One region of the Brevibacillus sp. HB1.1 genome, then DNA from elsewhere that is predicted to be linked to it. Evidence: predicted binding sites of a transcription regulator. Region 1 holds the regulator's gene; each other region holds the start of a gene.

What was found. Region 1 encodes CtsR, which represses protease genes until heat stress. Its sites were predicted from a motif close to ATGGTCAATAAAGGTCAAACA; they were not measured.
Region 2: clpP (ATP-dependent Clp endopeptidase proteolytic subunit ClpP) is a predicted target of CtsR. The motif match lies at 4,036-4,056, and genes of this name have one in related genera.
Region 3: clpP (ATP-dependent Clp endopeptidase proteolytic subunit ClpP) is a predicted target of CtsR. The motif match lies at 5,303-5,323, and genes of this name have one in related genera.

Annotation. Positions count from the first base shown of each region.
Region 1 is NZ_JABMIV010000018.1:51,745-62,581, forward strand. Features, by position in the region: gene HPY27_RS28525 (PIN/TRAM domain-containing protein) at 1-713, opposite strand, end outside; gene HPY27_RS28530 (nucleoside triphosphate pyrophosphohydrolase family protein) at 1,000-1,395, shown strand; gene pssA (CDP-diacylglycerol--serine O-phosphatidyltransferase) at 1,491-2,219, opposite strand; gene disA (DNA integrity scanning diadenylate cyclase DisA) at 2,334-3,410, opposite strand; gene radA (DNA repair protein RadA) at 3,419-4,786, opposite strand; gene HPY27_RS28550 (ATP-dependent Clp protease ATP-binding subunit) at 4,893-7,343, opposite strand; gene mcsB (protein-arginine kinase McsB) at 7,410-8,483, opposite strand; gene mcsA (protein-arginine kinase activator protein McsA) at 8,503-9,021, opposite strand; gene HPY27_RS28565 (CtsR family transcriptional regulator) at 9,038-9,502, opposite strand; gene HPY27_RS28570 (HAD hydrolase-like protein) at 9,691-10,377, opposite strand; gene HPY27_RS28575 (UDP-N-acetylglucosamine--LPS N-acetylglucosamine transferase) at 10,407-10,837, opposite strand, start outside.
Region 2 is NZ_JABMIV010000008.1:274,759-285,595, reverse strand. Features, by position in the region: gene HPY27_RS21095 (GerMN domain-containing protein) at 1-378, shown strand, start outside; gene rph (ribonuclease PH) at 614-1,375, shown strand; gene HPY27_RS21085 (XTP/dITP diphosphatase) at 1,368-1,961, shown strand; gene HPY27_RS21080 (metallophosphoesterase family protein) at 1,992-2,531, shown strand; gene tig (trigger factor) at 2,657-3,949, shown strand; gene clpP (ATP-dependent Clp endopeptidase proteolytic subunit ClpP) at 4,082-4,663, shown strand; gene clpX (ATP-dependent protease ATP-binding subunit ClpX) at 4,684-5,949, shown strand; gene lonB (ATP-dependent protease LonB) at 6,147-7,844, shown strand; gene lon (endopeptidase La) at 8,091-10,430, shown strand; gene yihA (ribosome biogenesis GTP-binding protein YihA/YsxC) at 10,427-10,837, shown strand, end outside.
Region 3 is NZ_JABMIV010000011.1:2,637-13,473, forward strand. Features, by position in the region: gene trxB (thioredoxin-disulfide reductase) at 1-574, shown strand, start outside; gene rapZ (RNase adapter RapZ) at 810-1,691, shown strand; gene HPY27_RS23720 (gluconeogenesis factor YvcK family protein) at 1,770-2,780, shown strand; gene whiA (DNA-binding protein WhiA) at 2,789-3,736, shown strand; gene HPY27_RS23730 (HPr family phosphocarrier protein) at 3,786-4,043, shown strand; gene HPY27_RS23735 (hypothetical protein) at 4,171-4,353, shown strand; gene HPY27_RS23740 (H-type small acid-soluble spore protein) at 4,364-4,549, shown strand; gene clpP (ATP-dependent Clp endopeptidase proteolytic subunit ClpP) at 4,661-5,263, opposite strand; gene HPY27_RS23750 (hypothetical protein) at 5,395-5,616, opposite strand; gene HPY27_RS23755 (branched-chain amino acid ABC transporter substrate-binding protein) at 6,139-7,374, shown strand; gene HPY27_RS23760 (DUF4023 domain-containing protein) at 7,624-7,758, opposite strand; gene HPY27_RS23765 (PAS domain-containing sensor histidine kinase) at 7,794-9,662, opposite strand; gene HPY27_RS23770 (hypothetical protein) at 9,857-10,015, shown strand; gene HPY27_RS23775 (ABC transporter substrate-binding protein) at 10,091-10,837, opposite strand, start outside.

The sequences.
Region 1 (10,837 bases):
TCGCCTTCCCAAATCTGGACCTTTACCTTCATTTCTTTTTGAATCTTGTTCAAGATATCCAGACCACGACGACCGCGGTTTCTCTTCAGTACATCGGAGGAATCTGCGATATGCTGCAGTTCCTCTAGCACAAATCCCGGAATGACCAGTACCCCTTCCAGAAAGCCAGTACGGCAAATATCTGCGATGCGTCCGTCAATGATGACACTGGTATCGAGAATTTTATTTTCCAAGTTAGCGGCAGTTGTTGCACTATCCTTTTTCTTATCCTTACGTCCAATCGAAAATACCGACATAATCTCGTCCCGCTTGCGAAATCCTACCTGGAAGCCCAAATAACCGAGCAACCCGGAAACAATTAACGGCAAAAGATCTCCTACAAATGGAATCGGAATTTTACTGATGGGCAGGAATAATAAGAATGCAATAATAAGACCACTAATCAACCCCATCGCTCCGAACATCACATCGACAACCGGCATTTTGACGAGTGTCTCTTCACCCCATCGAACGATGCGCAGAACATAATCCACAACCCAATTCGCTAAAAAGAAAAACAAGATGGCACCTAGTACAGCTCCAATATATTGCGATCCGGCTACTACACCAAAGTTTAACAGTGGATCGAGCAACGAAAACAGTTCGTCACCAAAGCGATACCCTAATCCGCCACCAATCAAAACAAAAATGAATTTTCCTACTCGGCGTAACATGCCTTCACCTCCTTTTACTAATATAGACAGAAGCCTAAGAGTAAAACCCTATTTTTTTCCAAATCATTATAATGCTTCATTTTACTTTCCCTCACTATAGCAAAAAAGATTTTGCCATGTCAAATAGCCAAAAATTTTAACATAGTTGTCATTTTCTCGTCAACCCGGGAACACTCGTTTCCTTCGATGTTAAATTGACAGGGAGCTGACTCCCTTCTTATAATGTCAGTATCGTAATGAGAGAAAATTATGACGATACCAACAGCCTAAAGCAGAGGTGAACCAGATGGACAATCGAAACATAGACGACTTTCAAACGCAAGTATCCGAGCTTTTGATCAGACATCGTAGCGTACTGGACGTCATGTCCAAAGTTCAGGAAACGGCATCCCGCATTAACCGTTCACTGACCAAAGCCATCACCGAATGCGGCTGTGTCGAAGTGGTTGCCAAAAAACAGACGTACGATTCGAACAAGAATCTGGAGGACAACAAGTCCCATTTGGACACCCACTTTAACGGACCGCTGTGCGAGCATTGTCGCGATGTAGTTACTGCTGAGCTTGGCAAAAATCTCTTTTACCTCACTGCCCTGTGCAATATTACTGACATTAAGCTAGAAGATGTGCTTCAGAAAGAATCCAACCGACTGAATACTTTGGGTGTCTTCAATCTGTCTTAAAAGTCCGTTACTCGTATTACGAATGAACCCTAAAAAAAGTTGCATACAAAAAAGAAAAACCCGCACATTGAAGTGTGGGTTTTTTTATGCCGTAACTATTCAAACGGAACGGATTCTTCCTCTTTGTTTTTACGCTTGCGTAATTTTTTGACGAGAAAGTCAACGTTTTTTTTTATTCCGTACAGTGCATAAAAAGCAAGTGGCAGGAAGACGATTTTTGGAAATTGCTGCGGATACTTAATCGCTACAACAACCACAATCGCGATGATAATGGGTGTGATCCAGTAAGCAGACTTTGGAATCCCCACTTTTTTAAAGTTAGGATACTTGACCTTTGATACCATCAAAAAGGCAAGCAGCAACATACTTACGGCAAGCAATACCGGAGTGAATACTTGGTGATAGAGTGCGAGCGTAGCCAGTACGCCCCCCGCTGCCGTAATCGGCAAACCGATGAAATACCCCGGAACCCCGGCCTGTACGTTAAAACGCGCCAAACGCAGCGCACCACAGATCGGAAAAATGGCTGTAATGAGAATCCCAAGCAAATCAAAGTGTTGCAAGACGACAACATACATGATGAACGCTGGCGCAATCCCAAACGTAATGACGTCCGAAAGTGAATCCAATTCCTTTCCGAACTCGCTTTGGGCATTCAACATACGAGCTACACGTCCATCCAGCCCGTCTGCCAGCATACCAATGATCACTGTGATCGCTGCATATTCGACGTATTGATCGCCTCGAAACGCAAGAATAATTGCTAAAACTCCCAGAAACAAGTTGCTTACGGTTAGTATGTTCGGTAACGATTTCACGAACATAGACTACCTCCTGATTTCTTTTGCGTAAGGAGCAGGTTATCCTGTCGACCTTGTTTTCATCCAAGTCCCCTAGGCAAATGTTGAATACAAATAATGCCTTTATCCTATTCTACTTTAAATGTGTCTGTCAATGAACACTTGTTCTTGAATCCGTTTCAGCCCCTCTTTAATCGCTCTCGCTCGTACCTCGCCAATGCCTTCCACTTCGTCTAATTCCTGAATCGTTGCCATCATGATTCGCGGCAGATGATGAAAATGCTCTACCAGATTTGAGATGATCGTAACGGGCAAACGCCGGATCTTGTACAGGATCCGATAACCTCTAGGGGAAACGGATTCATCCAGCATACTGGCATTGGAGGAATACCCCAGCGTTCGCAAAAAAGAAGTAAGTTCCAGCATTTCCTCCGAGTTTAATTTTTTCATGTCCCGCAACACGAGATCAGGTGAATAGGATGGATCTCGGGAATAATCCCGAATAAGCATGTGTGCCTCTTCCTCAATGTTTGAAACCAATTCCTCCAACTGCATACTGACGAGCCTTCCTTCTACCCCTAGCTCACATATGTACTTGGAGACCTCTGTCTTAATACGTAACACCATCTCAATCCGTTGCAAAACCGAGGCAACTTCGTGTAGAGTAACGAGCTCCTCAAATTCTAACGCACCAAGATTCGTCAATGTTTGATCAAGAACGGCCTTGTATTTCTCAAGGGTAGATACAGCCTGATTCGCCTTGGCCAAAATGACACTGATTTCACTTAAGACATACCGGAAATTCCCCTGGTACAACGTGATCACATTGCGGCGCTGAGAGATAGCAATGACCAGATGATTCGTTTGAATGGCTGTCCGTTGCGCTGTACGATGCCGTGTCCCCGTCTCGCTCGTGGGGACTGAGGAGGGTGGGAAGATTTGCGTATTCGCGTACAGGATGCGTTTTGCGTCTTCACTTACTATAATCGCCCCATCCATCTTCGCTAATTCATACAAATGGGCAGGAGAAAAATCACAATTGATGGAAAAACCGCCATCGACAATCGTCTTCATCTCTGGACCGCACCCAATGACGATCAAGCCCCCGGTTTTGGCCCGTAAAACATTTTCCAATCCTTCACGAAGCTGTGTGCCGGGTGCCACGAGACGAAGCACATCACCGAATTGCGGAGCTCTTTTGATGTTCCCCTGCATGCCCACTCCTACCTCCTTATCACCTCGTTCAACGCATCGGCAATATTGCTCACACCAATCACTTGAATATCTGCTGGCGCATCCAGACCGCGGATGTTTTTCTCCGGAATGATAACACGCTTAAAGCCTAACTTATGTGCTTCTCGTACTCGTTGCTCAATACGAGAGACACCGCGCACCTCACCAGTCAAGCCAATTTCTCCGATAACGACATCATGCGGATTGGTAGCGTGATCACGGAAACTGCTTGCAATGCTTACGGCAATCGCCAAATCAACCGCTGGCTCATCCAATCTGACCCCACCTGCTACGTTTACATATGCATCCTGATTTTGTAGCATCATGCCCATGCGCTTTTCCAACACTGCCATGATCATCGCCACACGCTGATGATCGACCCCTGTTGCCGTTCTCCGTGGGGTTACAAAGCTGGTCGGGGCAACGAGTGCTTGCAGCTCAACCAAAACGGGACGTGTGCCCTCCATACTGGCTACGACCGTGGAACCCGCAACACCAAATGGACGCTCTGCTAAAAATATCTCAGACGGATTCGCCACTTCCTCCAAACCGCGATCCTTCATCTCGAAAATACCGATTTCGTTTGTCGAACCAAAACGGTTTTTGACGGCGCGCAAAATCCGAAACGTATTGTGGCGCTCCCCTTCAAAATAGAGAACAGCATCTACCATGTGCTCAAGCATACGCGGACCGGCGATGGAGCCTTCCTTGGTAACATGACCGACAATGAAGGTACCAATTCCTTTCCCTTTTGCAATCCGCATCAATTGGGCAGTCGCCTCCCGCACTTGTGCGACACTTCCAGCAGCCGATTGGATCGTCGGGTGAAACACGGTCTGGATCGAGTCAATAATCAGTACATCCGGGTCTACTTGATTAATATGCTGTTCGATCAAATCCAAATCATTTTCTGCCAATACAAACATCGGCGGCGTTTGCAAATGGAGTCGATCCGCGCGAATTTTGATTTGTTTTGCCGACTCCTCTCCAGATACATAGAGAACCTTTGCCCCTTGATGAGCCAAGGCAAAAGATGTCTGCAAAAGCAATGTCGATTTTCCGATTCCGGGGTCTCCTCCAACCAAAATGAGTGAACCCGGAACAAGTCCTCCACCAAGAACACGATTCAATTCACCGATCGTGGTATCCATGCGTGGCTCTTCTTCACTGGCTACCTGAGTCAATGGAATCGCAGATTGGCGCTGGCCGCCGCTCATCCCTTCGTGACGATGTGGATTTTTTACGGTCACTTCCTCCACCAAGGTGTTCCAACTGCTGCACCCCGGGCATTTTCCCATCCATTTTGGCGATTCATAGCCACATTCTTGACACGCGTATTTCGTTTTATACTTTGACATAGTCGCACCCTCACTTGGATTTCTTTCTCTACTTTTATCATAATTACGCACCCAAAAAAAGAATACCTCCCGAATCAGGAGGCATTCTATTACTTTTCAATCCAGCTTATGATTTCGTTTTTTCGAGGCGCTTAACAACCAGCTTGCCTTCTTCGGCTTCGATATTGACGGTATCGCCTTTACTGATCGTGCCCTTGAGCAATTCCTCGGACAAATTATCCTCGATGTGGCGCTGGATAGCACGACGCAGAGGACGCGCACCATAGGCCGGATCAAAGCCTTCTTTTGCCAATACTTTCTTGGCCTCTTCACTCAATTGGAAATCAATGTCTTGCTCTTTCAAACGTTTACGCAGATCTTCTGTCATGAGAGATACGATTTGCTCGATATGCTCTTGCTCCAAAGAGTGGAACACGATGACTTCGTCGATACGGTTCAAGAACTCAGGACGGAAGCTCTTTTTCAGCTCATCCATGACTTTGTCCTTCATATCCTGGTACTTTCTTTCCGAATCGTTGGTCGTGAAGCCGAGGGTCGTATTTTTCTTGATCATGCTGGCTCCGACGTTGGAAGTCATAATGACAACCGTGTTGCGGAAATCAACGGTACGTCCCTTGGAGTCTGTCAGACGACCATCATCCAATACTTGTAGCAGGATGTTGAATACGTCTGGGTGAGCTTTCTCGATTTCGTCCAGCAAAATGACGGAGTAAGGCTTGCGACGCACTTTTTCGGTCAGCTGACCGCCTTCATCAAAGCCTACATAGCCAGGAGGGGCACCGACCAGACGAGCGGTGGAATGCTTCTCCATGTACTCGGACATATCTACACGAATCATGGCATCCTCGTCACCGAAAAGCGTCTCTGCTACGGCACGAGCCAATTCAGTTTTACCCACACCAGTAGGTCCTAGGAAGATAAACGAGCCGATCGGGCGTTTTGGATCTTTCAAACCAGCACGGGCACGGCGGATTGCACGCGAGATGGATTTGACTGCTTCATCTTGACCAATGACGCGATCGTGCAAAATCTCTTCCATCTTCAGCAAGCGCTCTGTTTCTTCTTCCTTCAGCTTCAACACAGGAATACCCGTCCAGCTCGCCACTACTTGCGCGATGTCTTCTGGCGTAACCTCCATGTTCAGCTGGCCTTGGCGCTCTTTCCAGTCTTTTTTCGTTTTATCCAGTTCTTCACGCAGTTTTTGCTCCTGATCGCGAAGTGCTGCTGCTTCCTCGAACTCTTGTGATTGTACGGCAGCGTCTTTTTCCTTGCGTACCTCTTCCAGACGTCCCTCCAGCTCTTTGAGGTTTGGTGGAACCGTAAAGGATTGCAAGCGAACTTTGGAGGCCGCCTCGTCGACCAAGTCGATAGCCTTGTCAGGCAGGAAGCGTTCCGTAATATAGCGGTCAGACAGTTTTACTGCCTGCTCGATTGCTTCATCGGTAATTTTGACACGATGGTGGGCTTCGTAACGATCACGAAGGCCATGCAGGATACGAATCGCATCCTCCGGTGTCGGTTCATCAACCTGAATCGGTTGGAAACGACGCTCCAGTGCCGCGTCTTTTTCGATGTACTTGCGATATTCATCCAGCGTAGTGGCACCCACGCACTGTAGCTCGCCACGTGCCAGAGCAGGCTTCAAAATGTTGGAGGCATCAATTGCGCCTTCTGCTCCACCAGCACCAATCAAGGTGTGCAGCTCATCAATAAACAGGATGATGTTTCCTGCTTGGCGAATTTCGTCCATGATTTTTTTCAGACGATCTTCGAACTCACCACGATATTTGGTTCCCGCAACAACGGTTCCCATATCGAGTGTCATGACGCGCTTATCACGAAGGGTCTCTGGAATTTCGTTGTTCACGATTTTTTGGGCAAGACCTTCTGCGATAGCTGTTTTCCCGACGCCAGGCTCCCCAATCAAAACAGGGTTGTTCTTAGTACGTCTACTAAGTACTTGGATCACACGCTCGATTTCTTTTTGGCGACCAATGACAGGGTCCAGTCCGCCATCACGAGCGATTGCAGTCAGATCCCTTGCCAAGCCGTCCAATGTCGGCGTATTCGCCGCTGGGTTCCCTCCAGACGGTTGATGAGATGCCATCATTTCCGAGCTGCCAAGGAGCTGGAGCACCTGTTGACGTGCCTTGTTCAGGCTAACGCCCAAATTGTTCATGATTCTCGCAGCAATGCCCTCTCCTTCACGGATCAAGCCAAGCAAAATATGTTCAGTCCCCACATAGGTATGACCCAGTTTGCGGGCTTCGTCCATTGACAGTTCAATAACCTTTTTGGCGCGAGGTGTATAGTTTGGTGTGTAATTACTACCGGACTGCTCTGTTCCTCGCCCGATTAACGACTCCACTTCACTCTGGATTTTATCGAGGCCAAGCCCAAGTGATTGCAGTGCCTTCGCCGCAATTCCTTCGCCTTCTCGAATGAGTCCCAGCAGCACATGCTCTGTCCCAATATCTTTGTGTCCGAGACGAACCGCCTCTTCCAGGGCAAGCGCCAGTACTTTTTGTGCTCGTTCTGTAAAACGTCCAAACATCATATCGTACACCTCCGTATAACCGTGTTTTTTCTCTATATGGTTAACAATTGCGTGATACCATTACGATTACTCTTGTGATTCTACTACGCGCAGACGTTCGCGAATCAGCCTTGCCCTTCTTTCGTCACGTTGGTCCGGAGTGAGCTTTTGTCCAGCGTGGTGTTGTAAAAACCCCGGCTGTGTCGTGACCAACAGTTCGTTTAGGACGAGCGGAGATACATTTGGAATAATACCTAGATCAATCCCCAAACGTACATCGGACAGGCGCTGAGCCGCCTCCTTTGACTCTACTGTGCGAGCGTACATCAGGATGCCATACGACCGAAAAATCCGATCCTCTAAAGAAACCCGGGTATGCTCCAGCAAATAAGTACGTGCCACACGCTCTTGCTCAATAATCTGTCTGGCTACACCGTAGAGATTGGAAAGGATATCTGACTCAGACATCCCCAGTGTGACCTGATTGGATAACTGAAAAAGATTCCCTAGAGCTTCGCTGCCCTCTCCGTAAATTCCTCTAACAACTAGACCAACTTGATTAATTGCCTGTAAAATTCTGCTGATCTGCTGCGTCATCACCAGAGCCGGCAAGTGCAGCATTACAGATGCACGAATACCCGTACCCACATTGGTTGGGCAGCTTGTCAGATATCCTCGTGTTTCGTCGAAAGCGTAGTTCAAGTTTTTCTCAAAAATGTCGTCTATCTTCGTACCTAATTCCCATGCCTCGTTCAAACGAAACCCGGGTAATAGTACCTGTATTCGAATGTGGTCTTCTTCATTAACCATAATGCTGACAGACTCATCTTCACGAAGTAATACAGCACCTTTGCGAGATTCCTCTGCCAGATGAGGGCTAATCAGATGCTTTTCTACGAGTACCCTTTTTTCTAATGGGTTAATTTGATCCATCTGGATGACCTGAAGCTGATGCCTTTTGCGCATTGCCTCCGAATCGCTTACTTCCGTTACCTTTCTGACGACTTCCTCGCCCTGCGAGTCCGTTGCCAATAACGGAAAGGGGTGCTGGCGCAGGTTACGGGCGATACGCAGCCGTGTACTAATGACAATGTCGGAATCAGGACCTTCTCCTTTCATCCAATTGCTCCACGGGTTTTGCATAAACTGCTTTTGGGACATAACCAGCTAACCTCCCTTGCTACGATTGGGCCATTTTTTGTTCCAATGCTCGAATTCGATCACGCATTTCTGCTGCCTTCTCGAACTCTTCACTTGCGACATGACTTTGCAGTGCTTGCTTTAGTTGTTCCAGCTCTTTACGGATCTTCAATTTGCCACCGGTACGCTCTGGTACTTTTCCACTATGCTGTGTGTTTCCGTGAATCCGGCGGAAAAGGGGGTCCAGTCGGTCACCCAAAAAGGTGTAGCAATCACTACAGCCAAATCGTCCACTTTTACTAAATTGAGAATATGTGAGTCCACATGTTTCGCATTGAAGCGGCTTATTCGTTGCCGTTTCGCGTCCATTCTTTTGCATGGGATCAAATTTTAAAAGTCCTGACAGGAGATTGTTGATGCTGAAGTTGTGAAAGCCGGTAAAGACGTCCCCTTTTTCATGAGCACACTGCTCGCAAATATGGTATTCGGTTTTTTCGCCATTGACGATTTTCGTCAAATGAAGTGTCGCCGGTCGTTTTCCGCATTCCTCACAGTTCATAACATCATACCTCCTTTTACTTCAACAAGATTGCTGCGATCATCTGCTTTAAAATATTTGCCCGCAAACGATCCCGCAATTCAGCTTCTAGCGTCAATACATTTCGCGAGGTAGCGATTTTCATCAAGGTGGCTTCTCTGATGTTGACTAATCCTTCTTCCATTAGTCTTTCTACGATCGCATTTCCCACGCTCTGACTGATGCTCTCACCAATCAGTTCTTCTGTTAGCAATTCCTGCAAACGTGCTTTGCTGACAATCTGCACCTTGCGTATGCGAATATACCCGCCGCCCCCGCGCTTACTCTCTACAATGTATCCTTTTTGAACGGTAAAACGCGTATTGATGACGTAATTGATCTGAGACGGCACACATTGAAAATGGTCGGCAAGCTCACTACGCTGAATCTCGATCGATCCATTGGGACTGTTTGTAATGATGCTTTTCAAGTGATGTTCAATGATGTCCGAGATGTTACGCAAGTCATCGCCTCCTATTCCTCTGTGTATGTTCTTATGAGGTTACCTATTGACTTTGACTATCTTTGACGTTAATTATAATGGGTTTAGTGCGTGCCCGCAAGTGTCCCTTACACATTCTAGTGTGGGCAAAAGAAGGTCGCTTGAAACTTGGACATGATCAACAAAAAAACCACTCCCTGAGGAATGGTTTATGTTTGTTCTTGTGTATTGGTGTCGATTGCTGGCAAATGATTCAGTAGCTGAGTGAAGCTGGTGATGATGACATCTGCCCCATCAAGCTCCCCTGGTTTGGCGAAACCGAAGTCGCATCCAATGGTAAATAAACCGTTTGTCTTGCCTGCTTCCACGTCGGAGTGACGATCTCCTACCATGATGGCCTGCCCGATTTTGTAATCAGACAACAATTTTGCAACCAGGTCATTTTTGGAATGCGTACGGAATCGGCCGGCTGAGTACAGATCGGTCATCAGTTGCTTTAACTCGTATTCCTGACAAATGGCATCGATGTACTCTTCTTGCCCATTGCTTGCTACAAACAAAGCAAATCCTTTCTCACGCAGTGTTTCCAAGGTTGATTTTACATCCGGATATAGCTCGGTCACTCTTTCTTTGAGTAACTGGATTTCATTATCTAGCAAGAAAACATCTGCTGAGCGAATGGCTTCCTCACTCGCGCCCGGCAGCAATTTGTCCCAGATCTGCTCGATCGTCATTCCCAGTACATTGATCAGTTCACGCTCGTCAGGGGTTTCCCCTTGCCATAGCCCTTGTTGACGAAGCTGGTCAAACGTTCGAATAAATGCGGGGGTCGACAGCTTTTCTGTTTGCAGTAACGTGCCATCCATATCAAATAATATGGCGAATGGTACAGTCATGGGTTCCTCCATTTTGTCTGGCTAGGCAGCTATTCTACTTCTCTTGACAACATATTCATATCATCCATGATAAACTCGGTAATTCGTTGTGCAGCATCTGGCTTCGAGATTTTCTGTCCCATTCTACGCATATAGTCCACCTTGGACGGGCTATGCAATAGTTCATCGATAAAGTAAATCAATTGCTCTGACAGATTGGCATGTACCGCACATCCATTATTGAGCAAAAAGTGGCTGTTCCTCTCTTCTTGTCCTGGCAGAGGGTTGTAAATAATCATGGGTACCCGTTTACTCATTACTTCAGCTGATGTAAGTCCGCCTGATTTGGTGACAATTAAATCAGCCGTCTCCAAGTATTCATGGAAGTTATTGATGAATTTTAGTGGAACGACTTCATGGCGATACGTACGATTTATCACTTTATTGTACAGCTTGTCGTTTGTCCCTGTTAACACAAAGG
Region 2 (10,837 bases), on a different contig from region 1:
GATGATACACGTACGTATTATGTCCCAGTCACTCGCCTGGTTCCTGAAACGGCTGACATTGCCAAGGCAACCGTTGAAGAGTTGATCAAAGGACCGAAACAAGGGTCTCAGCTCTTTAGTTCCTTGCTGCGTACGACACGTGTTCTGGATGTGAAGCAGGAAAAAGAGTTGGTGACAGTCAATTTGAGCAGTGACATCCTCAAGTATGACGATGGTAAGGAAGCGAGCCCAGAAGCTCTGCAATCACTGGTCTTGTCATTGACAGAAACGACAGGAGCCAAGCAAGTGCAGCTGCTGGTGGAAGGAAAACCGCTAGCCAGTGGTGAGTTTACCAAGCCAGTGAGCCGCCCGGTTCAGCTCAATCCCATACAGATGTAAGGAACGAGCCACGCCCGTATTAACGAGCGTGGTTTTTGTTCGCCACTTGCTTGCTTGTCACCAGCGCTTACAGTCCTCCAGCCGCCAAGGAGCAACCGATGTCTGCTTGAAATTTTTATTCAAGAATATTTGCAATTAACGTAAATAAGGAAGAGACGTTTGTGCAGTGGCAGATCGTTTCCCGCCTCTGGTATAATGAGCGGAGTGTAACAAAGTGATTTAGGAGGAACTTGGAATGAGAGTGGATGGCCGTGCCCATGATCAATTGCGTCCTGTAACCATTACGCGCAATTACATTAAACACGCAGAAGGATCGTGCCTAATTGAAGTCGGAGACACAAAGGTGATTTGTACGGCGACTTTGGAGGACCGGGTGCCGCCTTTTATGCGTGGTGGCGGGAAGGGCTGGATCACAGCCGAGTATTCCATGCTTCCCCGAGCAACAGCGACCCGCAACGCGCGTGAGTCGTCCAAAGGAAAAGTCGGTGGACGCACAATGGAGATTCAGCGTCTGATCGGACGTGCTCTGCGATCCGTTGTGAACCTTGAAGCAATGGGTGAACGCACCATTTGGCTGGATTGCGATGTCATTCAGGCAGACGGAGGTACGCGGACAGCTTCGATTACCGGAGCCTTCGTGGCAATGGTAGACGCGATGCAAAAGCTGGTGGATAGTGGCACCTGGAAGCAGTTGCCGCTCAATGACTTCCTGGCAGCGACCTCAGTAGGGGTTGTCGGCGAGGAAGCAGTGCTCGATCTCAACTACAAAGAGGATTCTACAGCGATTGTCGACATGAATGTCGTCATGACGGGAAAAGGAAAGTTTGTCGAGCTGCAAGGAACAGGGGAGGATGCTCCGTTTTCACCTGAACAGCTACAAGAAATGATTGCCCTTGCAAAAGTTGGCATTGACAACTTGATTAACAGTCAAAAAGAGGCGCTCGCTGATGTTTCGCTCTCTTTTGCACAATCAGTAGCGGAGGAAAGTCATGCCTAATCGAAAAAAAGTCGTTCTTGCAACACGTAACCAAGGAAAAGTGAAAGAATTCAACAGGCTGTTCGCAGATGCTGGCTGGGAAGGAATTAGCCTCGCTGAATTTGACGGTGTGCCCGAGGTAGTAGAAGACAAGGACACCTTCGAAGGAAACGCGCTGAAAAAAGCAATCGAAATCTCTACATACTTGAAAATGCCAGCCCTCGGTGACGATTCTGGTCTGGAAGTAGATGCGCTGGAAGGACGCCCAGGGGTTTACTCCGCACGCTTTGCCGGGGAAGATGCAACAGACGAGCAGAATTGGCGTAAATTGTTGAAAGAGCTGGAAGAGGTGTCGACAGAGGAACGCACAGCCCGCTTTCGTTGTACGTTGGCGTTGGTGATTCCTGGCGAGGAGCCAATCATTGCCACTGGCGCTTGTGAGGGTGTGATCGCGCGTGAGCCAAAAGGGACAAACGGCTTCGGATACGATCCGGTATTCTACATTCCATCGATGGACAAAATGATGGCTGAACTCATGCCAGAAGAAAAGAACCAGATCAGCCACCGCGCTCGTGCCATGCAGCAGCTGCTTGAAGTCATCAAGTAGACAAGAGAGAAAACAGGAGAGTGAGGCGTGATGGGAATTCTCATCATGAGCGATAGCCACGGCTTGGTTCGGGAAGTAAGCCAGGTCGTCAACCGACATCATGTCGAAAAAATTTTGCATTGTGGCGATTTTTGTGTCGACCATAAGCGCGAGCCGTTTTCCAACATGACGCTTGTCCGAGGCAATTGCGATTCGACACAAGAGGTGCCGACTGAGCAAGAGACCGAATGGCGCGACCTTCACATCCTGCAAACGCACGGGCATCTTTTCGGAGTGAAAGGCTCTCTTCTGCGCCTTCATTACCGTGCAGAAGAGGTAGGAGCAAATGTAGTTGTATTCGGTCACTCTCATGTACCTGTCTGTGGCGTCGAGAGAGACATCTTGTTTCTGAATCCGGGCAGCTTGCAAATGCCGCGAGGTTTTCACGTACCGACATATGCTCTTTTAGAAGAGACAGGAACGAGTCCGACAGAAGTTTACATATCCGTGGCGTTTTATGATCATTTAGGCAACCCGGTTCCACAATTGGGAGGGAACTATTCTGTTCGTCGACCAATGAGGTCTTCTTGAAAACTAAAAGATTTGTGCTATACTAGAATGGTTATAATGGCTAGAATATTATCATCCGAGCCTGCGAAGATACCATGGCGCGGCTGGCGATGTTCTGTTGATTCGATTTAGGAGGGGAAGTTTACGTGGCAGCAAATTGGGAAAAGGTAGAGAATAACCAGGGAGTCCTGACGATTGAAGTAGATGCTACGCAAGTAGACGCAGCATTGGATCAAGCGTTTAAAAAAGTGGTTCAAAAAGTTCAAGTTCCAGGATTCCGTAAAGGAAAAGTACCACGCAAAATGTTCGAATCCCGTTTTGGTGTAGAATCTTTGTACCAAGACGCTCTTGACATTCTGCTTCCAACTGCATACGGACAAGCTGTTCGTGAAGCTGGTATCGAGCCAGTAGATCGTCCAGAAGTAGACGTAACGCAAATGGAACAAGGGAAAAACCTGATCTTCAAAGCGACTGTAACTGTGAAGCCTGAAGTGAAGCTGGGCGACTACAAAGGTCTGTCCATCGAAGATAAAGACTTCTCTGTAACTGAAGAGAGCGTTGACGCTGAACTGAAGCGTATGCAAGAGCGTCATGCTGAGCTCGTTGCAGTAGAAGAAGGCGCAGCACAAACAGGCGATATCGCTGTAATCGATTTCGAAGGCTTCCAAGACGGAGTAGCTTTTGAAGGCGGTAAAGCGGAAGATTACTCTCTGGAACTGGGTTCCGGTACTTTCATCGCAGGGTTCGAAGAGCAACTGGCTGGCTTGAACATCGGCGAAGAAAAAGAAATTACCGTAACTTTCCCTGAAGAATACCACTCTCCTAACCTCGCTGGTAAAGAAGCGGTATTCCAAGTAAAGCTGAACAGCCTGAAGCGCAAAAACCTGCCTGCTTTGGATGATGAGTTTGCCAAAGACGTGAGCGAGTTCGACACGCTGGAAGAGCTGAAAGCAGACACCAAGAAAAAACTCGAAGAAAAAACAGCGCAAGAAAAAGATCAATATGTTCGTGAGCAACTCGTTCTGAAAGCAGCTGAAAGCGCTGAGATCGATTTGCCAGCAGTAATGGTTGAGCATGAATTGGATCAAATGGTAAATGAATTTGGTCAACGTCTGCAATACCAAGGCATGACGCTGGAACTGTACTACCAGTTCTCCGGCATGGATGAGAGCCAACTGCGTGATCAATTGCGTGCAGACGCAACATCCCGCGTTCGCACTTCCTTGACTTTGGAAGCAATCGGCAAAGCAGAAAACATCGAAGCAACAGAAGAAGATGTAACTGCAGAACTCGAGAAACTGGCTGGCGTATACGGCCGCCCAGCAGACGAGCTGCGCAAAATCTTCTCCGCACAAGATGGCATGGCTGCTCTGTACCGCGATGTGCAAACTCGCAAAACAGTAGATTTGCTGGTTGCAGAAAGCAAAGTAACAGCATAAGCTTAGAAGAACGCATGATTGGTCAGTGGGCAGGCTAACCCTGAGCGCTGGCTGTCAAGACCACAAGGCACGAGTGTATCGTGCCTTGTTTTTCCACCATTGACTTTTTTCGGCAAAGGAGGAAAATACATAATGTTAATCCCTATGGTCATCGAGCAAACAAGCAGGGGCGAGCGCTCCTATGATATTTACTCGCGCCTCCTGAAAGACCGGATTATTCTCTTGGGCACCGAGATTGATGATGAAATCGCCAATCTTGTTGTTGCTCAGCTGCTTTTCTTGCAGGCAGAAGATCCGGACAAAGACATATCGCTATACATAAACTCTCCAGGTGGTTCTGTTACAGCAGGAATGGCCATCTATGACACCATGCAGTACATCAAACCGGATGTGTCCACGATTTGTGTGGGCATGGCTGCCAGCATGGGTGCTTTCCTGTTGGCTGCTGGTGCAAAAGGCAAGCGCTTCGCTCTGCCAAATGCCGAAGTAATGATTCACCAACCGCTCGGTGGTGTGCGTGGGCAAGCAGAAGACATCCGCATTCATGCGGAATGGATTATGAAAACGAAGCGCCAGCTAAATGAGATTTTGTCTGAGCGGACAGGTCAGCCTTATGAACGCGTAGAGCAAGATACAGATCGCGATAATTTCATGAGCGCAGAAGAAGCAAAGGCCTACGGATTGATTGACTCTATTATCGAACGCAAAAACTGACCCGTTGTGAGGTGAAGCGCATGTTTAAGTTTAACGACGACAAAGGCCAACTGAAGTGTTCCTTCTGCGGCAAGTCCCAGGAACAGGTGCGCAAGCTGGTAGCTGGTCCTGGTGTTTACATTTGTGACGAATGTATCGAACTGTGCAATGAAATTGTACAGGAAGAACTGGGTACTGAAGAAGAAATCGATATGAAAGAAATTCCAAAGCCAGTGGAAATTCGCAAAATCTTGGACGACTATGTGATCGGTCAAGATATGGCGAAGAAGTCCTTGTCTGTAGCGGTGTACAACCACTACAAACGGATTAATTCCGGGGCGAAGATCGAGGATGTGGAACTGCAAAAATCCAACATCATGCTGATCGGTCCGACTGGTAGCGGAAAAACGTTGCTCGCGCAAACATTGGCGCGCATTCTGAATGTACCTTTCGCGATTGCGGACGCAACTTCTCTGACAGAGGCAGGCTATGTGGGTGAAGATGTTGAAAACATCTTGCTCAAGCTCATCCAGGCTGCTGACTATGATGTTGAGAAGGCTGAAAAAGGAATCATTTACATCGACGAGATTGATAAGGTAGCCCGCAAATCGGAAAACCCATCCATCACGCGTGATGTATCTGGTGAAGGCGTTCAACAAGCGCTTTTGAAAATTTTGGAGGGGACCGTTGCGAGTGTGCCACCACAAGGCGGACGCAAGCATCCTCACCAAGAGTTCATCCAAATCGACACGTCGAACATTTTGTTCATCTGCGGCGGTGCATTTGATGGCGTCGAGCAGATTATCAAGCGTCGTTTGGGTAAAAAAGTCATCGGTTTCGGTGCAGACTTCGGCGATGGCGTAAAAGGCGATCTGAAAGCCGGAGAATACCTGAAATACATTTTGCCGGAAGACCTGCTGAAATTTGGTCTGATTCCGGAGTTCGTCGGTCGTTTGCCAGTGCTGGCTACCTTGGAGCCGCTGGATGAGGAGACGCTCGTGCGTATCCTGACAGAGCCGAAAAACTCTTTGGTGAAACAGTACCAAAAACTGCTGAGTCTCGACGGTGTTGAGCTGGAGTTCGATAACGGTGCGCTCATGCAAATCGCGAAAGAAGCGATTAAGCGCAACACTGGTGCGCGCGGCCTGCGTGCGATTATCGAACAAATCATGCTCGATATGATGTATGAGCTTCCTTCCAGAGAAGACGTCAACAAGTGCGTGATTACCGAAGAAACGGTTCGCGACAAAGTGAAGCCGCAATTGTTGACCAAAGAAGGCCAGGAATTGCACGAAGAAACAGCATAAGTATTGTCTACACAAACCATCTCGTTATAGGCGAGGTGGTTTTTTTGTTGTTGGTTTATGTCTACGCTTGCGGGGCAATACTACTTGATATCGTTCAAGAGAAGCTTTACATATGCACAAAACGGTCAGGAACGTGTTCCCCTCTCTTCGGGGGACAAAAGTTGACCGCAAGCGAAGACGCATGGGAGGGACTGCATATGGACTATACGACATTGGTCATTGCTGTCATTGAAGTGGTTGTTGGTATCGTGATCGGCACCTACTTTTGGAACTTGCTGCGAGCGCAGAGAAACACGAAAACCTCAACCGAAAAGGAATCGCGTAAGGATCTTGATTCTATTCGTAAAATGAGAATGGTTGCATTGACTGAGCCTCTGTCAGAGAGAACAAGACCAGCGACTTTGGAAGAAATTGTAGGACAAGAAGATGGGCTTCGTGCGTTGCGTGCCGCTTTGTGTGGTCCCAACCCACAGCATGTCATTATTTATGGACCGCCTGGTGTAGGCAAGACCGCAGCGGCTAGGGTCGTGCTGGAAGAAGCGAAGAAAAATCAGCTATCGCCGTTTTCTTCTGATGCCAAGTTTATTGAAATCGATGCGACGATTGCTCGTTTTGATGAGCGCGGGATTGCTGACCCGTTAATTGGCTCTGTACATGATCCTATTTATCAAGGGGCAGGCTCGCTTGGGCAGGCGGGAATTCCGCAGCCAAAGCCAGGCGCTGTGACGAAAGCGCACGGTGGCATGCTTTTTCTTGATGAAATAGGGGAACTTCATCCTGTGCAGATGAATAAGTTACTAAAGGTTCTTGAAGACCGTAAAGTCATGCTAGAGAGTGCTTACTACAGCGAGGAAAATAACCAAATTCCTTCGCATATTCATGACGTTTTCAAATACGGTTTGCCGGCCGACTTCCGCCTGGTTGGAGCGACGACAAGGCTACCAGAAGAACTGCCTGCTGCGCTTCGTTCCCGTTGCCTGGAAATCTTTTTCCGCCCATTGAAGGCTGGAGAAATTGGGAGTATCGTGCGTACGGCCGTGCCTAAAATGAATATGAATATGGAAGATGGTGCTGTTTCCGTGATCGAGCGCTACGCGACCAATGGACGTGAAGCGATCAATACACTGCAAATCGCTGCGGGAATTGCCTTGACGGAAGACCGCAATGACATCCAGGCTGCCGATGTGGAATGGGTGATGCACAGCAGTCAAAAATCGCCTCGCCCAGAAAAGCAGGTACATGATACACCGCAGGTCGGATTGGTCAACGGTCTTGCTGTGTACGGTCCGAACATGGGCAGTGTGATGGAGCTGGAAGTGACTGCTTCTCCCACCGCTGTTCCAGGTCAAGGTCGAATGGCGATGACAGGAATGGCTGAGGAAGAGGAGATGGGCAGCCGTAGCCGGACGATCCGCCGGAAGTCGATGGCAAAAGGATCGATCGAAAACGTTTTGACTGTCCTGAACAGAATGGGCGTCCGCCCGTATGATTACGATCTGCATATCAATTTTCCGGGAGGCATCCCTGTTGATGGTCCTTCTGCGGGCATTACCATTGCTACTGCGATCTACTCGGCGATTTTTAATCAGCCTGTCGATAATTTACTGGCCATGACTGGCGAAGTCAGTATTCATGGGAAGGTAAAGCCAGTTGGAGGTGTAGTTGCGAAGGTAGAGGCCGCCAAACAAGCGGGAGCGACCAGAGTCCTCATTCCACAGGAAAACTGGCAAAGCATTTTTTCAGACATGAAAGGGATCGAAATCATACCAGTGTCAACTGTCACTGAGGTAATTGAGCTAGCTGTACCGCAAGCTACTATGCAAGAAGAAGAGGCGACGGGATTTACTTTGCAAATCCCAGCAGAGGATCTCGCTTCCTCTCCGCTATCCCTGTAACAGTCGGGTATGCTCGCGGATTAGACATCGGATTGTGTTTGCGCTACAATGGAAAAAAGCTTCTGCTTGCAAAGAGCCTGAGGCCTTGCCCGGCCTGAAACGAGCTCCACAAAAAATGATTGCGAGATCTTTTTTGTCTCGTTTTTTGGGGCCGGGCGGGCGTTTGAAAAACGGCTTTGAGGGCCGTTTTTGTCTGTTATAAGGCTCTTTGTAAGAGGGTAGATCAACAAGGAGAGGTGCATCCGCTTGGGCGAACGTTCCGGTAAACGAGAATTACCGCTTCTCCCGTTGCGAGGATTGCTTGTTTATCCGACAATGGTACTCCATTTGGACGTTGGACGGGAAAAGTCCATCCGCGCATTGGAGCAAGCCATGGTAGACGATAACAAGATTTTGCTTGCGACACAGGAAGAGGTCCATATAGAAGAGCCAGATGCTGAGCAAATTTACAGTATTGGTACCGTTGCGCGTGTGAAACAAATGCTGAAGCTGCCGAATGGGACAATCCGTGTATTGGTAGAAGGCTTGCAACGCGCGAAGATCGAGGAGTATCTTCAACAGGAAGATTATTTCGTCGTGTCGATTACATATTTGCAAGATGAAAAAACAGAGCAAAACGAAGTGGAAGCATTAATGCGTTCCTTGCTGGGCCACTTTGAGCAGTACATCAAGCTGTCCAAAAAGGTTTCTCCAGAGACGCTAACCTCTGTGCAGGACATTGAGGAACCGGGACGTTTGGCAGATGTGATTGCTTCGCATTTGCCACTCAAGATGAAGGACAAACAGGAAATTTTGGAGACGACCAACATCAAGGAACGTCTCGAAATTCTTTTAACCATTTTGAACAACGAGCGCGAAGTACTAGAGCTGGAGCGCAAGATCGGCAACCGCGTGAAGAAACAGATGGAGCGCACGCAAAAGGAATATTACCTGCGTGAGCAAATGAAAGCTATCCAAAAAGAGCTGGGCGACAAGGACGGACGCCAAGGTGAAGTAGATGAGCTGCGTGCTCAGCTCGAAAAATCGGATGCTCCTGAGCGGATCAAAGCGAAGATTGAGAAGGAGCTCGAGCGTCTGGAAAAGATGCCGGCGACTTCTGCGGAAGGCTCAGTCATCCGTACGTATATCGATACCTTGTTTGCACTGCCGTGGGCGAAGACGACCGAAGACAATCTGGATATTCATCATGCACAGCAAGTTCTCGATGAAGATCATTACGGCTTGGATAAACCGAAGGAGCGCGTCTTGGAGTATTTGGCAGTACAAAAGCTGGTAAACTCCATGCGTGGACCAATCCTTTGTCTGGTAGGCCCTCCGGGTGTCGGGAAAACATCTCTGGCCCGTTCCGTAGCGCGTGCAATCGGTCGCAATTTCGTTCGCATTTCCTTGGGTGGAGTACGCGATGAAGCAGAAATTCGCGGACACCGCCGCACGTATGTCGGTGCTCTCCCAGGACGAATCATACAAGGAATGAAGCAAGCAGGTACGATTAATCCTGTCTTTTTGCTGGATGAGATCGACAAGCTCGCGTCCGATTTCCGTGGAGACCCTGCTTCTGCGCTGCTCGAAGTACTCGATCCAAACCAAAATGATAAATTCAGTGACCACTATATCGAAGAGACCTATGATTTGACGAACGTCATGTTTATTACGACCGCAAACAGTCTCGATACGATTCCGCGTCCGCTCTTGGACCGGATGGAGGTCATCTCGATTTCCAGCTATACCGAATTGGAAAAGCTGAACATTTTGCGTGATTACCTCTTGCCGAAGCAAATGCAGGATCACGGTCTGGGCAAAGATAAGCTGAAAATGAACGACGATGCGATGCTGAAGCTCGTTCGTTTGTACACGCGAGAAGCGGGTGTTCGCAACCTCAATCGCGAAGCAGCCAACGTATGCCGCAAAGCTGCCAAGCTGATCGTGAGCGGGGAGAAGAAGCGTGTCGTGGTTACGGTAAAGACATTGGAGACACTGCTTGGCAAACCGCGTTACCGCTATGGACTGGCGGAGAAAAAAGATCAAGTCGGCTCCGTTACGGGTCTGGCTTGGACACAAGCAGGTGGAGATACGCTGAATGTAGAAGTCAGCATTTTGCCTGGAAAAGGTAAGCTCACCCTGACAGGGAAACTGGGTGACGTCATGAAGGAATCTGCGCAGGCTGCGTTTAGCTATATTCGCTCCCATGCAGATCAGTGGGGAATTGATCCGTCCTTCCACGAGAAGAACGATATCCACATCCATTTTCCAGAAGGGGCGATTCCAAAAGACGGTCCTTCTGCTGGGATTACCATGGCAACCGCACTCGTATCCGCCCTGACGAAAATCCCTGTGAAAAAAGAAGTGGGGATGACCGGGGAGATTACATTGCGAGGTCGGGTACTGCCAATTGGCGGGCTGAAAGAAAAATGCATGTCTGCTCACCGTGCAGGTTTAACCACGATCATTTTGCCAAAAGACAACGAGAAGGATATCGAGGATATCCCGGAGAGCGTACGCGGTGAACTGTCATTCTATCCAGTTGATCATTTAGATGAAGTGCTGCGTCACGCGCTAACTAAACAGCCAGTAGGTGACAAAGCATGAAAGTAACATCATCAGAGTTTATTATCAGCGCGGTTGGACCGAAGCAGTATCCTACGGATGGTCTCCATGAGATCGCGCTGGTAGGACGCTCCAACGTAGGGAAATCATCCTTGCTCAATAAAATGATGAACCGCAAAGGGCTTGCCCGGATCAGTTCTCGTCCGGGTAAAACCCAGACATTGAACTATTTCCGTGTCAATCAAATGCTCTACTTCGTTGACTTCCCGGGTTATGGGTATGCAAAGGTAGCGAAGACGATCAAGGAACAATGGGGAAAAATGATCGAGGGCTATTTGAAAAACCGGAAAGAGCTTCGCTTCATTATTCAACTGGTCGATATTCGCCATGCTCCGAGTAAAGACGATATTGCGATGTACGATTGGTGCAAGCAAATCGGGATCCCTACC
Region 3 (10,837 bases), on a different contig from region 1:
CCGTGGCGTTTCTTACTGCGCGGTATGTGACGGTGCATTTTTCCGCAATAAAGAGCTGGTGGTTGTTGGTGGAGGAGACTCCGCAGTGGAAGAGGCTGTGTTCCTTACTCGCTTCGCTTCCAAAGTGACGATCGTACACCGTCGTGATCAGTTCCGTGCACAGAAAATCCTACAAAAACGCGCTTTCGATAACGAAAAAATCGAAGTGATCTGGGATACAGAACTAAAAGAAATCCGTGGTGAAGGCAAAGTACAAGCGGTTCTCTTGGAAAACACCAAAACAGGTGAACAAAGAGAATACCCAGCAGATGGGGTGTTCATCTACGTAGGTATGGACCCATTGACTGCTAGCGTACGTCCACTGGGTATCACCAACGACGCAGGCTACGTATTGACAGACGAAAAAATGTACACCAAAGTAAAAGGTGTTTTTGCAGCAGGAGATGTACGTGAAAAAATGCTGCGACAAGTCGTGACAGCTACTGGAGACGGTTCAATCGCTGCTCAATCTGCTCAACACTATGTAGAAGAGCTTAATGAAAAGCTAAAGGAACAAAATGTCACAATCTCTTAACCTGCTTGTAACATGGGTGAAATAATTCAAGAGTAATCTATAGACAATGAATTGACCCCCTTATCTATATAAACAATTGTTGCGTGGCTGGCATTCAGTCACGCATCTTTTTTTCTAAAAAAGCTTATACGCCTGTAGAAGACATCATTGGAAAAACAGGGGAAGCGGTTCAAAAAGGTGCGAATAAGGTGGACAATATGGTATGCTATTGTCAGAATCGTAGGAGGCGAGTTGCGTGACGGAATTGGGAAACGACAAGGCCATGAATCTCCTGATTATTACCGGAATGTCAGGTGCGGGAAAGACAGTTGCTGTACAAAGCTTGGAGGACCTGGGCTTTTTTTGTGTAGACAACCTACCCCCTGTACTGATTCCCAAATTTGCTGAGTTGGTCAAACAGTCTGGTGGGAGTATTGAGCGAGTCGCATTGGTGATTGACTTGCGAGGGCGTGAGTTTTTTGAAAATCTAGCCGTAACCATGGAGAGCCTCAATCAGATGAATGGATTATCGTACCACATCCTTTATCTGGATGCGAACGATCAGACATTGGTTTCTCGCTATAAGGAAACACGTCGCAGACATCCGCTTTCCCCGAACGGTTCGCCTTTGGAAGGAATTCACGCTGAGCGCCGTTTGTTGGAGGAAATGAAGGGCTGGGCGCATCAGATTATCGATACGAGTCAAATGAAGCCAGTTCAGCTTCGAGAAAAAATCATCAACCAATACGGTCAACAAGGATCACCACTTACGATTAATGTTTTGTCGTTTGGTTTCAAATACGGCGCACCAATAGACGCTGACTTGATGTTCGATGTCCGTTTTTTGCCTAACCCACATTATGTGGAGGATTTGCGTCCGAAAACAGGATGTGATCCAGACGTGGCAGAGTATGTGATGAAGCACAAGGACACAAAAGAATTCTTAGAAAAGCTTACAGACTTTTTGGGGTACACCCTGCCGCATTACCAGCGAGAAGGAAAAAGTCAACTTGTGATAGGAATAGGATGCACCGGTGGCAAGCATCGCTCGGTCGCCATTGCAGAACATTTGGGAGAAACCTTTGGTAAAGATTTTTCTGTCCGTGTCAGTCATCGAGACATGGAAAAGAACAAATGAGCATAAGATGGCAGGAAAGATTGAAGCGTGCATAAAAAGCCACCTGTGGTATGTGTATTAGAAATAATGAGGTGACATATGCCTACTAAGGGAGTCGGGAGGCTACAGTCAAGGCCATTACGGGTAGTCGTTATTGGCGGAGGAACGGGTTTGTCCGTCCTTCTACGCGGTTTGAAGCACGAGCCGGTGCATATCACAGCGATTGTGACGGTAGCAGACGATGGGGGAAGCTCTGGACGTTTGCGAGAAGAAATGGATATGCTTCCACCTGGCGACATTCGAAACGTCTTGACTGCTCTGGCCGATACAGAGCCGTTGATGGAAAAAGTCATGCAATATCGTTTTTCCACAGGCACGGGATTAGCAGGGCATAATTTGGGAAATCTATTACTTGCAGCGATGAACGAAATCACTGGAGATTTTGTCACCGCAGTCAAAACACTAAGCGGAGTTTTGGCAGTACGTGGAGATGTATTGCCAGCTTCCACGCAGTCGATTCAGTTGAAAGCGGAAATGACAGATGGATCTCTCGTAATCGGAGAATCCCAAATACCGTTGACTGGCAAAGAAATCAAGCGGGTATTCCTTGATCCGGAGGACGCTGTTCCTCTGAGCGAAGCCCTGATGGCCATTGCCGACGCGGATGCCATTTTGATTGGGCCTGGCAGCTTGTATACGAGCATCCTGCCCAATTTATTAGTACGCGGGTTATTTGAAGCGATTACACGCGCACAAGCCCCGAAAATCTACATTTGTAATGTCATGACACAACCGGGGGAGACAGACGGTTTTTCTGCATCCAGGCACGTCAATGTCATGTATGACCATGTAGATAGACCATTTCTGGATACGATCATTGTCAATTCAGCCGAGCTGCCTACCCATGTATTGGACAAATATACGGAAAAAGGAGCAGCTCCTGTCCGATGTGATTTAAAGCAATTGCGCCAACTCGGTTTAAATGTGGTGGCGAAGCCGTTAGTCACATTTGAGGACGGATACCTACGTCATGATGCACATGCTGTCAGCAAGCAGGTTGTGTCACTCGTCAAACGTAGACGGAAGGTGCTGAAGATAGAGAAGGAGTAGTGAAGTCGATGTCATTCGCCGCGCATACCAAAAAAGAACTTACCATGACGGAGGGTGCCGATTGCTGCAGCAAGGCAGAGCTCTCAGCCTTGATTCGAATGAATGGAAGTCTGCAGTTTGGAGCCGGACGACTGGTGCTGGATGTGACGACAGAGAACGCGGCGATTGCCCGACGCATTTACACGCTAATCAAGAGGTTGTTTCAGATACACGCTGAACTGCTGGTTCGCAAAAAAATGCGATTGAAAAAGAACAACGTCTACATTGTGCGTATTCCGAATAAGGCCAATGATATCTTGCAAGACTTGGGCATCATGGATCAAAGCCTGTCGTTTATCCCAGGAATCGCTCCTGAGATCGTGAAAAAGTCCTGTTGCCGCGCTGCTTATTTGCGGGGGGCTTTTTTGGCGGGGGGATCGGTGAATCATCCAGAGGCATCCAGCTATCATCTGGAGATTTTCACTTCCTATCAGGATTTTTGCGAAGCATTGACCAAGATCGCCAATCGGTATAAACTAAATGCCAAGTGCATCGAGCGGAAAAAAGGGTATGTTCTCTATATTAAAGAAGGCGAAAAGATTACAGAGTTTTTGAGCTTGATTGGGGCTCATCAGGCGCTTCTGTATTTCGAGGACGTCCGAATCGTAAAGGACATGCGGAACTCAGTAAACCGATTACACAATTGTGAGATCGCCAACATAAACAAAACGGTGAATGCAGCCACCAGACAAATGGAAAATATTCAGCTCATCGATCAAGAGATGGGATTGGAGAATTTGCCAAAACGTCTGCGCGAGGTCGCGGAGCTACGATTGGCTCATCCTGATATCAATTTGAAAGAATTGGGCGAGATGGTGCCAAGCGGAGTAGTGAGCAAATCGGGCATTAACCACCGCTTGCGAAAAATTAACGAAATCGCTGACAAAATACGAGAAAAACAAAATATTTCGATGTAGATGCATGTTATACTAAAGGATAATAGTCTACAAGTAAGGAGGTCCATTCATGGTTCAACAGCAGGTCGTGGTTCAGTTAAAGACCGGTTTGCAAGCTCGTCCAGCAGCCTTTTTCGTACAGGAGGCTAACCGTTTTGCATCGGAAGTATTCGTAGAAAAAGGCAACAAGAAGGTTAATGCGAAAAGCATCATGGGTATCATGAGCCTCGCAATCAGCTCTGGAACGGAAATTACCATTTTGGCAGAAGGGCCGGATGCCTCCCAGGCAGTTACTAGCCTTACGAATCTGGTAAGCAAGGAAGAATAGAGTCACGAGAGACACTTTTCCCTTAAGGGAGGTGTCTTTTTTTGTTGGTCATCTTGATGAATATGTATCAATTCACTTCGGGCAGGGCATTTCTAACCATGTATATTGCATGAAGGAGGAATCAGACATGAGTAACCGTGATTCGTGCCACGAAGGCCGCGATTGCTTTGACATGGACATTGACCGGATGATTAACGAAGGACTAGGGGGAGGGATCGTTTCCGACCAGAACGGCCTGATTGAAGAAACCAGTGTAGACACAATGACAGGGGCGTCGTCAGCCAAGCAAGCCCTTGAAGATGAGCAATAGGGAGCCGCTTATGAATGTAACGAGAGCACAAGCCATTATGAGCTCCGACGACCATATCAAGGTAGAGTACGAAGGACAAGCCGTTTGGATCGATGCTGTAGACGAAAAAACGTCAACAGCACGTGTGCATGAGGAAAAAAATCCAGGACATAGCCGGACGGTGTATGTCAGTCAGTTAATGGAAGTGTCACAATGATCCATTGAAAAAGCCGGGCAAATCAAGGGAAGCCTCTTGGGGTTTGCTCGGCATACAAAAAAACACTCGGCCAGTAGTCCAGGCACGAGTGCTTTTTTTACTACGTATTTCTTATTTTTTGGAAGACGGTTCGGAAGTGATTACTTTGTCAATCAATCCGTACTCTACTGCTTCTGCGGCAGAGAGGAAGTTGTCACGATCGGTATCCTTTTGGATGCGCTCCAAAGGCTGTCCAGTGCGTTCAGCCAGGATAGTGTTCAGATGATCACGCATCTTCAAAATACGTTTTGCGGCGATCTCAATGTCGCTCGCTTGTCCTTGGGCACCACCCAATGGTTGGTGAATCATGACTTCACTGTTTGGCAGAGCAAAGCGTTTGCCTTTTGCCCCAGCAGCCAGCAGGAATGCTCCCATCGAAGCAGCCATTCCGATACAAATGGTGGATACATCTGGCTTGATGAAGTGCATAGTATCGTAAATTGCCATACCAGCAGTAATAGAACCGCCTGGGCTGTTTATGTACAAGTGAATGTCTTTCTCCGGATCTTCCGCCTGAAGGAACAACAACTGTGCCACAACGATATTGGCTACGGTGTCGTTGATTGGGGTTCCCAGAAAGATGATGCGGTCTTTGAGCAGGCGGGAATAAATGTCGTAAGCACGTTCCCCGCGGTTCGTCTGTTCAATGACGGTTGGAATTAAATTCATATGCATCTAGTCTTCCTCCTCTCTTTGTAACAATATCATACACAAAAGGTCAATGAAGGTCAAACACATAAGTGCGCGCCCTCACTACCATGTTTGCCAAATTCCCTTTGTCTAAACCTACTCCAAAAAGAAAACATTCATTCCTTAGAATTCTCATCGGCCTCGGTCAAATCGACGGCGAGTTTCAGCGTGGCCTTCATCTTTTTTCCCTTGATGATCGTATACTCATCGACTTGTTTGGCTTGCAGCTGATTGATGGCTTCCGCTAGCTCCTGTTGATCTTTGTATGGTTCAATGGTCAATAAGCATTCTTCGTCACTGGCCTCTTGATAAATGAGAAAAAAACGTTCCCCTGCCATGGCAAGCCTCACTTTCGAAAGTTATCCACAATGTTATGCACAGGTTGTGCACAAAAACATTTGTTCGTGGGATATTTATTTTTTCAACGTACTTTCCAGAGCACATGAAAACGTTCCGCTAAAACGCGTTTGCTCATGAACAGGCGTCGCTAAAGGTTTTCTTATAGTCTGGTCATGATTGGCGATAGAGTTGCATAGGAGATATATGGAAAGAGTAGAGGGGTGTGTATGCTTCGCAAGTTTTCGACCTAGATCACGATGCAAAACGCGCACTTACAAGCTAATTATTCCAATTTGTTCCTGAAATGAATGAGATGCCTTTTCATCAAGATAGCCATTTCTATGCAGAGAAGTGGCTATTTCCTTGATGCAATACGTCATACACCTCTATTAGCAGACAGCAATAGAGGTCTTTTGATTGATTCTTCTTTTAATCATTTCTATTGCAAATTTTCTAAAATATCCTACAATAAGATTGTGATTCATAGTTTGCTCATAAATAAAGAGGGGGATGTTTTTGCAATGAAAAAACAGAAATCATTGTCGATACTGGCTGCAACATTTGCTCTGAGCACATTGCTCGCGGGCTGCGGTGGAGGTACGGGGACTGGTGGACAAAGCGCGACACCACAGCCGAGCAACAATAGCGGAGGAAGCACGGGCGGTGCAAGCGGAGCTACTGAGAAGCTCGTGATTGCTGTAGTTGGTCCGATGTCTGGTCAGTACTCCGACTACGGAAGCACAGCAAAAGCTGGTGCTGAATATGCGTTGAAAGAAAAAAAGGAGGCATTCAAAGCACTTGGCTTTGATGTTGAATTGTCCGCGCAAGACGACCAAGCTGACCCGAAACAAGGGGTAGCAGTCGCACAAATGTTGATTTCAAATCCTGACGTAGTCGGAGTAGTTGGCCATGCTACAACAGGTGCTTCGATTACAGCAGCAGCGCAATATGAACAAGAAAAGCTCGTAATGGTATCTCCTTCCGCAACGGGATCCGATTTGACTGAGCAAGGCAAGAAGATCGTACACCGTATTTGTGCGCGTGATGATCAACAAGGCTCTAAGGCTGCTATTTTTGCCAAAAATCAATTGAATGTAAAAACGGCTTTCGTTATGCATGACAAGGCTGCTTATGGACAAGGTCTTGCAGAAGAAGTGAAAAAGCAATTTGAAAAAGACGGCGTACAAGTTCTCGGCTATGAAGGGGTAACGGCAGGCGAGAAGGATTATAGTGCGATCATCACCCAAATCCTTGCGAAAAATCCAGAGATGATCTACTTCGGTGGATACTACTCTGATGCAGGGATCATCGTGAAGCAAGCACGTGAAAAAGGCTTCAAGGGTGTCTTCATGGGTGGCGATGGCTACGACTCCGCTGACATGGTGAAAATTGCTGGTGCGGAAAATGCGAATAACGTAGTCTTTACTTCTACTGTTGGTGATATTGGTGCTACCGAAGACGGCAAGAAATGGATCACAGATTTCGAGAGCGCGACTGGCAACAAAGTAGGGATCTTCACTTCGTTTGGTTATGACTCCATGGGGGTTATGCTGAACGGTCTGGAAGAAGCGATCAAAGCAAATGGCGGCAAAAAGCCAACTCGTGAACAAGTGCTGGAAGCTGTTCACAAAACCAAAGATTACAAAGGCAAATTCGTCAACGTAACATTCAATGAAAAAGGCGACAACGACTTTGCTTCCGTATATGTGTACAAGTATGAGGATGGAAAGAAAGTATTTATGGGTGAAGCGAAGTAATTCTTCATTATGAATCAGCCGTTTGGGACATACTACGTTTGGCATGAATACCAGAATGAAAAGGAAGGGATTCTGATGTCAAACAATCGTAATACGAAGAATGGCGGCAACCAAGGACACAGCAGCAAGACGCAAGGCACCCAAAAGCAAAAGTCTGAAAGAGATCGTAACCTGAATAAGCAGGATCCACAATAACAAACAAAAACCCACCTGGCCCAGCAATGAGCTCGCAGGTGGGTTTTTGTTTCGTTATACTCGTTGCTTGCTGGGCAGCCGCTGTTCCGGATGACCATAGCCCTGATGCTGTCTGCTACGCAGGTTTTTCGCTTGGGATTCGCGAATTTTGGCCACAAACTCACTTGTGCTCATTTTGGTGAAATCCATAGGGCACCTCCGCTGATAATGGGATGTACACCTTTCTAGGATGACCCAATTTGGTCCTGTACAATCGGCAGTGTAATCTCTACCACTGTACCTTCGTGCTCCCTGCTTTTAATTTCCAGGCTACCGTTGTGGTCTTTCATGATTTTGCTGCTGATCATGAGGCCGAGGCCAGTCCCGTTTTCTTTTGTCGTGAAAAAGGGAGCACCCAGCTTGTGAATCATTTCTTCAGAGATTCCACAGCCTGTATCCGTAAGCGTAATGAGCACCTGATGATTGTCTTTTAAGGCGGTGGCAATATGAACCTCTCCATGTCCGTCGATCGCTTCGATGGCATTTTTAATGATATTGATAAAGACTTGCTTGAGCTGGTTTTCTTCTCCCGCAATGATCGGATGGTAAGCAAATGCGGTACGGAAATCGATGTTTTTCAAGTTTGCTTCCGAACTCAATAGTGCCAAGACGCTTTCCAGCAAAGGGATGAGCGGAAGAGGCTTGATTTGAATGCTATGAGGCTTTGCCAAGACTAGCAATTCACTCACAATAAAATTGATCCGGTCCAGTTCAGAGAGCATGATATCAGCGTACTGCTGGTTATCATTCATGCTCGGATAAAGAAATTGGATAAAGCCCTTCAAGGATGTTAGGGGATTGCGAATCTCATGGGCGATCCCAGCAGCCAGCTCCCCAATCACGGACAGCTTTTCAGCCTTCCGTAATAATTCCTCGTTATTTCGGCGTTCTGTAATATCCCGCGATACGATGATAAAGCCATCACAATCTCCCGTTTTCGTCAGGATGGGGGCACCCTTTGATTCGAGAAAGATCCATTTGTTATTTTTCGTTTGGAAACGGAACTCGCATATCTTTGGTTCTTGGGTCACCAGCAAATGATGAAAGTGGTCAATGACTGTTTGCCGATCTTCTGGATGAATGTCAGCAAAGGTGAGCTGACGGCAATTTTCACTCGTTTCGATTACGCGTGAATGAGAAGGGGAGAGATAGAGGATATCCCCGTTTTTGTCCGTAATTAGAATAAGATCATCTGTGTATTCCGAGATGATTTTGTTCGTTTTCTCGCTTTTAAACAAGGCGGCCTCAGAGTATTTGCGTTCTGTGACATTTCGCGAGACTAACATGATGTTTTGTACGTCTCCTACCGCGCTTAAAATGGGGATACCGCGTGTTTCGAAGGAAACCTCGTTTCCGTTCCTATCCATAGAGCGCGTCTCGAAATGAACGGGTTGTTTCGTTGCCATGATCTCTTGAAATTTGTCCCTGAACATAGGGATATCCTCTGGATGTGTGAGTTGCAGATTGTTAGGGGAAGTAACCTCGGCTGGAACAAATCCCAATTGCTCGATTGATGGGGATGCATAGATGCGTCGCATGGATAAATCATAAATCGTCACGATATCCTGGGTATGATCGATGAGGAGACGATATTTGGCTTCGGTTTGACGCAAGGCCTCTTCAATTTTTTTGCGGTCGGAAATGTCACGGGTAATACAGGAAGCACCAATAATTTTTCCCGTTTCATCTTTGATTGGAGCAGCCGACAGAATGACATCCATCTTCGTGCCATCTTTTCGCTGCCTGATGGTTTCGTAATTGGTTAGTAAGACACCCATGCTCCTGACCGCATCAAATAACTGTTTGGTCTCGCTCCTATACTCGTCTGGAATGAAGCAGAGCGGTGAAGCGTAAATCTCCTCCATGGACCAACCGTAGTATTGCTCAAAAGCATGATTCACCAAGACGATATTGTTATCGAGATCACTAATCGAGATGGCATCCGTCGTAAAGTGAAAAAATGCTTTTAATATTTGATCTGGAAATAACACTTGCGTGATTTCCTTTTTTGAGCGTTTCTTTTTCCATAAGAAAGGGGTATTAAGCTTGTTCATCAGATTTCCCCCGCATAGTCTATCAAGTATTTGAGTGAGATAGCGTTGTCGTAACTATTCGAGATATAAGACCCATTTTCCTATCAAAATTTGGAATAGTTTGTTATTCCATAATGAATTGGTTATGCATGAAGGTTCTGACTCGCATGGAAATCAGCTATAATGAGAGTTAGAAAAAAGTCGGGGGTGTATGCATGACAACTGGTTTTATCGTTGCGTTGGTGCTCATTTTTATCGTCATCATCGGTGCGACGATTTTGGTTACAAACAAAGCTTATTCGCGTAAACCTGAACAAATAGATCCGATTCTGCCCAGTAAGGATACTGCTGGAAGTAAGGAACTCGATCAATAATGCCAGTAGGTAAAAGAAAAGGAGTGGTTATCTCAACCACTCCTGCTTTATTGACGGTATCGGAAAGTATATAGCCTACAGTTTGGAGAAGCGTTCTACGATGTCATCAACAAGCAGTTCAGCAGAAAGGATACCGCCACCTACGTTCCAGATCACTTCGTCAACTTGGAATGCCTTATTGTTTTTCGCGACATTCAGTTTTTGATAGAGCGGATCTTTCATCCATTCCTCGGTGTATTTATTGGCAGATCCATCACCGGAATAATCACCGATCCAGTAAAACATGACATCGCCATCCATTTCAGCCATGAGCTCTTTTGGAATGTCTTTTTTGAACTCATCGATGTCTTGGGAGGCTGGTCGAGCAATGCCGAGCTGGCTCAGAACAACGCCAGAGAAAGTGTCTTTCAAGTAAAGACGAGTTTTTCCAGCTACGAAACGAACGACAGAGACTTTCATCTTCGTCTTGTCACCCAGTTTTCCTTTTGCCTCTTCAATCTTCTTATCGAAATCAGCCATCAGCTTGTCGCCTTCAGCTTTTTTATTCAACGCTTCGGAGTAAAGTGCAAAGTTGATTTTCCATCTGCCTACGAGATCCTCGGAGAAGACGGTTGGGGCAATCGCGGAAAGCTGAGCGTATACTTTTTCTTGCCCTTGGCGTCCTTTTGTTCCCAGAATCAGGTCTGGCTTCAGGCTGGCGATCAGTTCAACATTCGGTTGGTTCTCGTCACCCAATTCAACTGCATCCTTCATTTTCTCTTTAATATGTGGATGCCATGGGTCACCAGGTTTACCGAGGCCACTCATGACAGCCCCAACTGG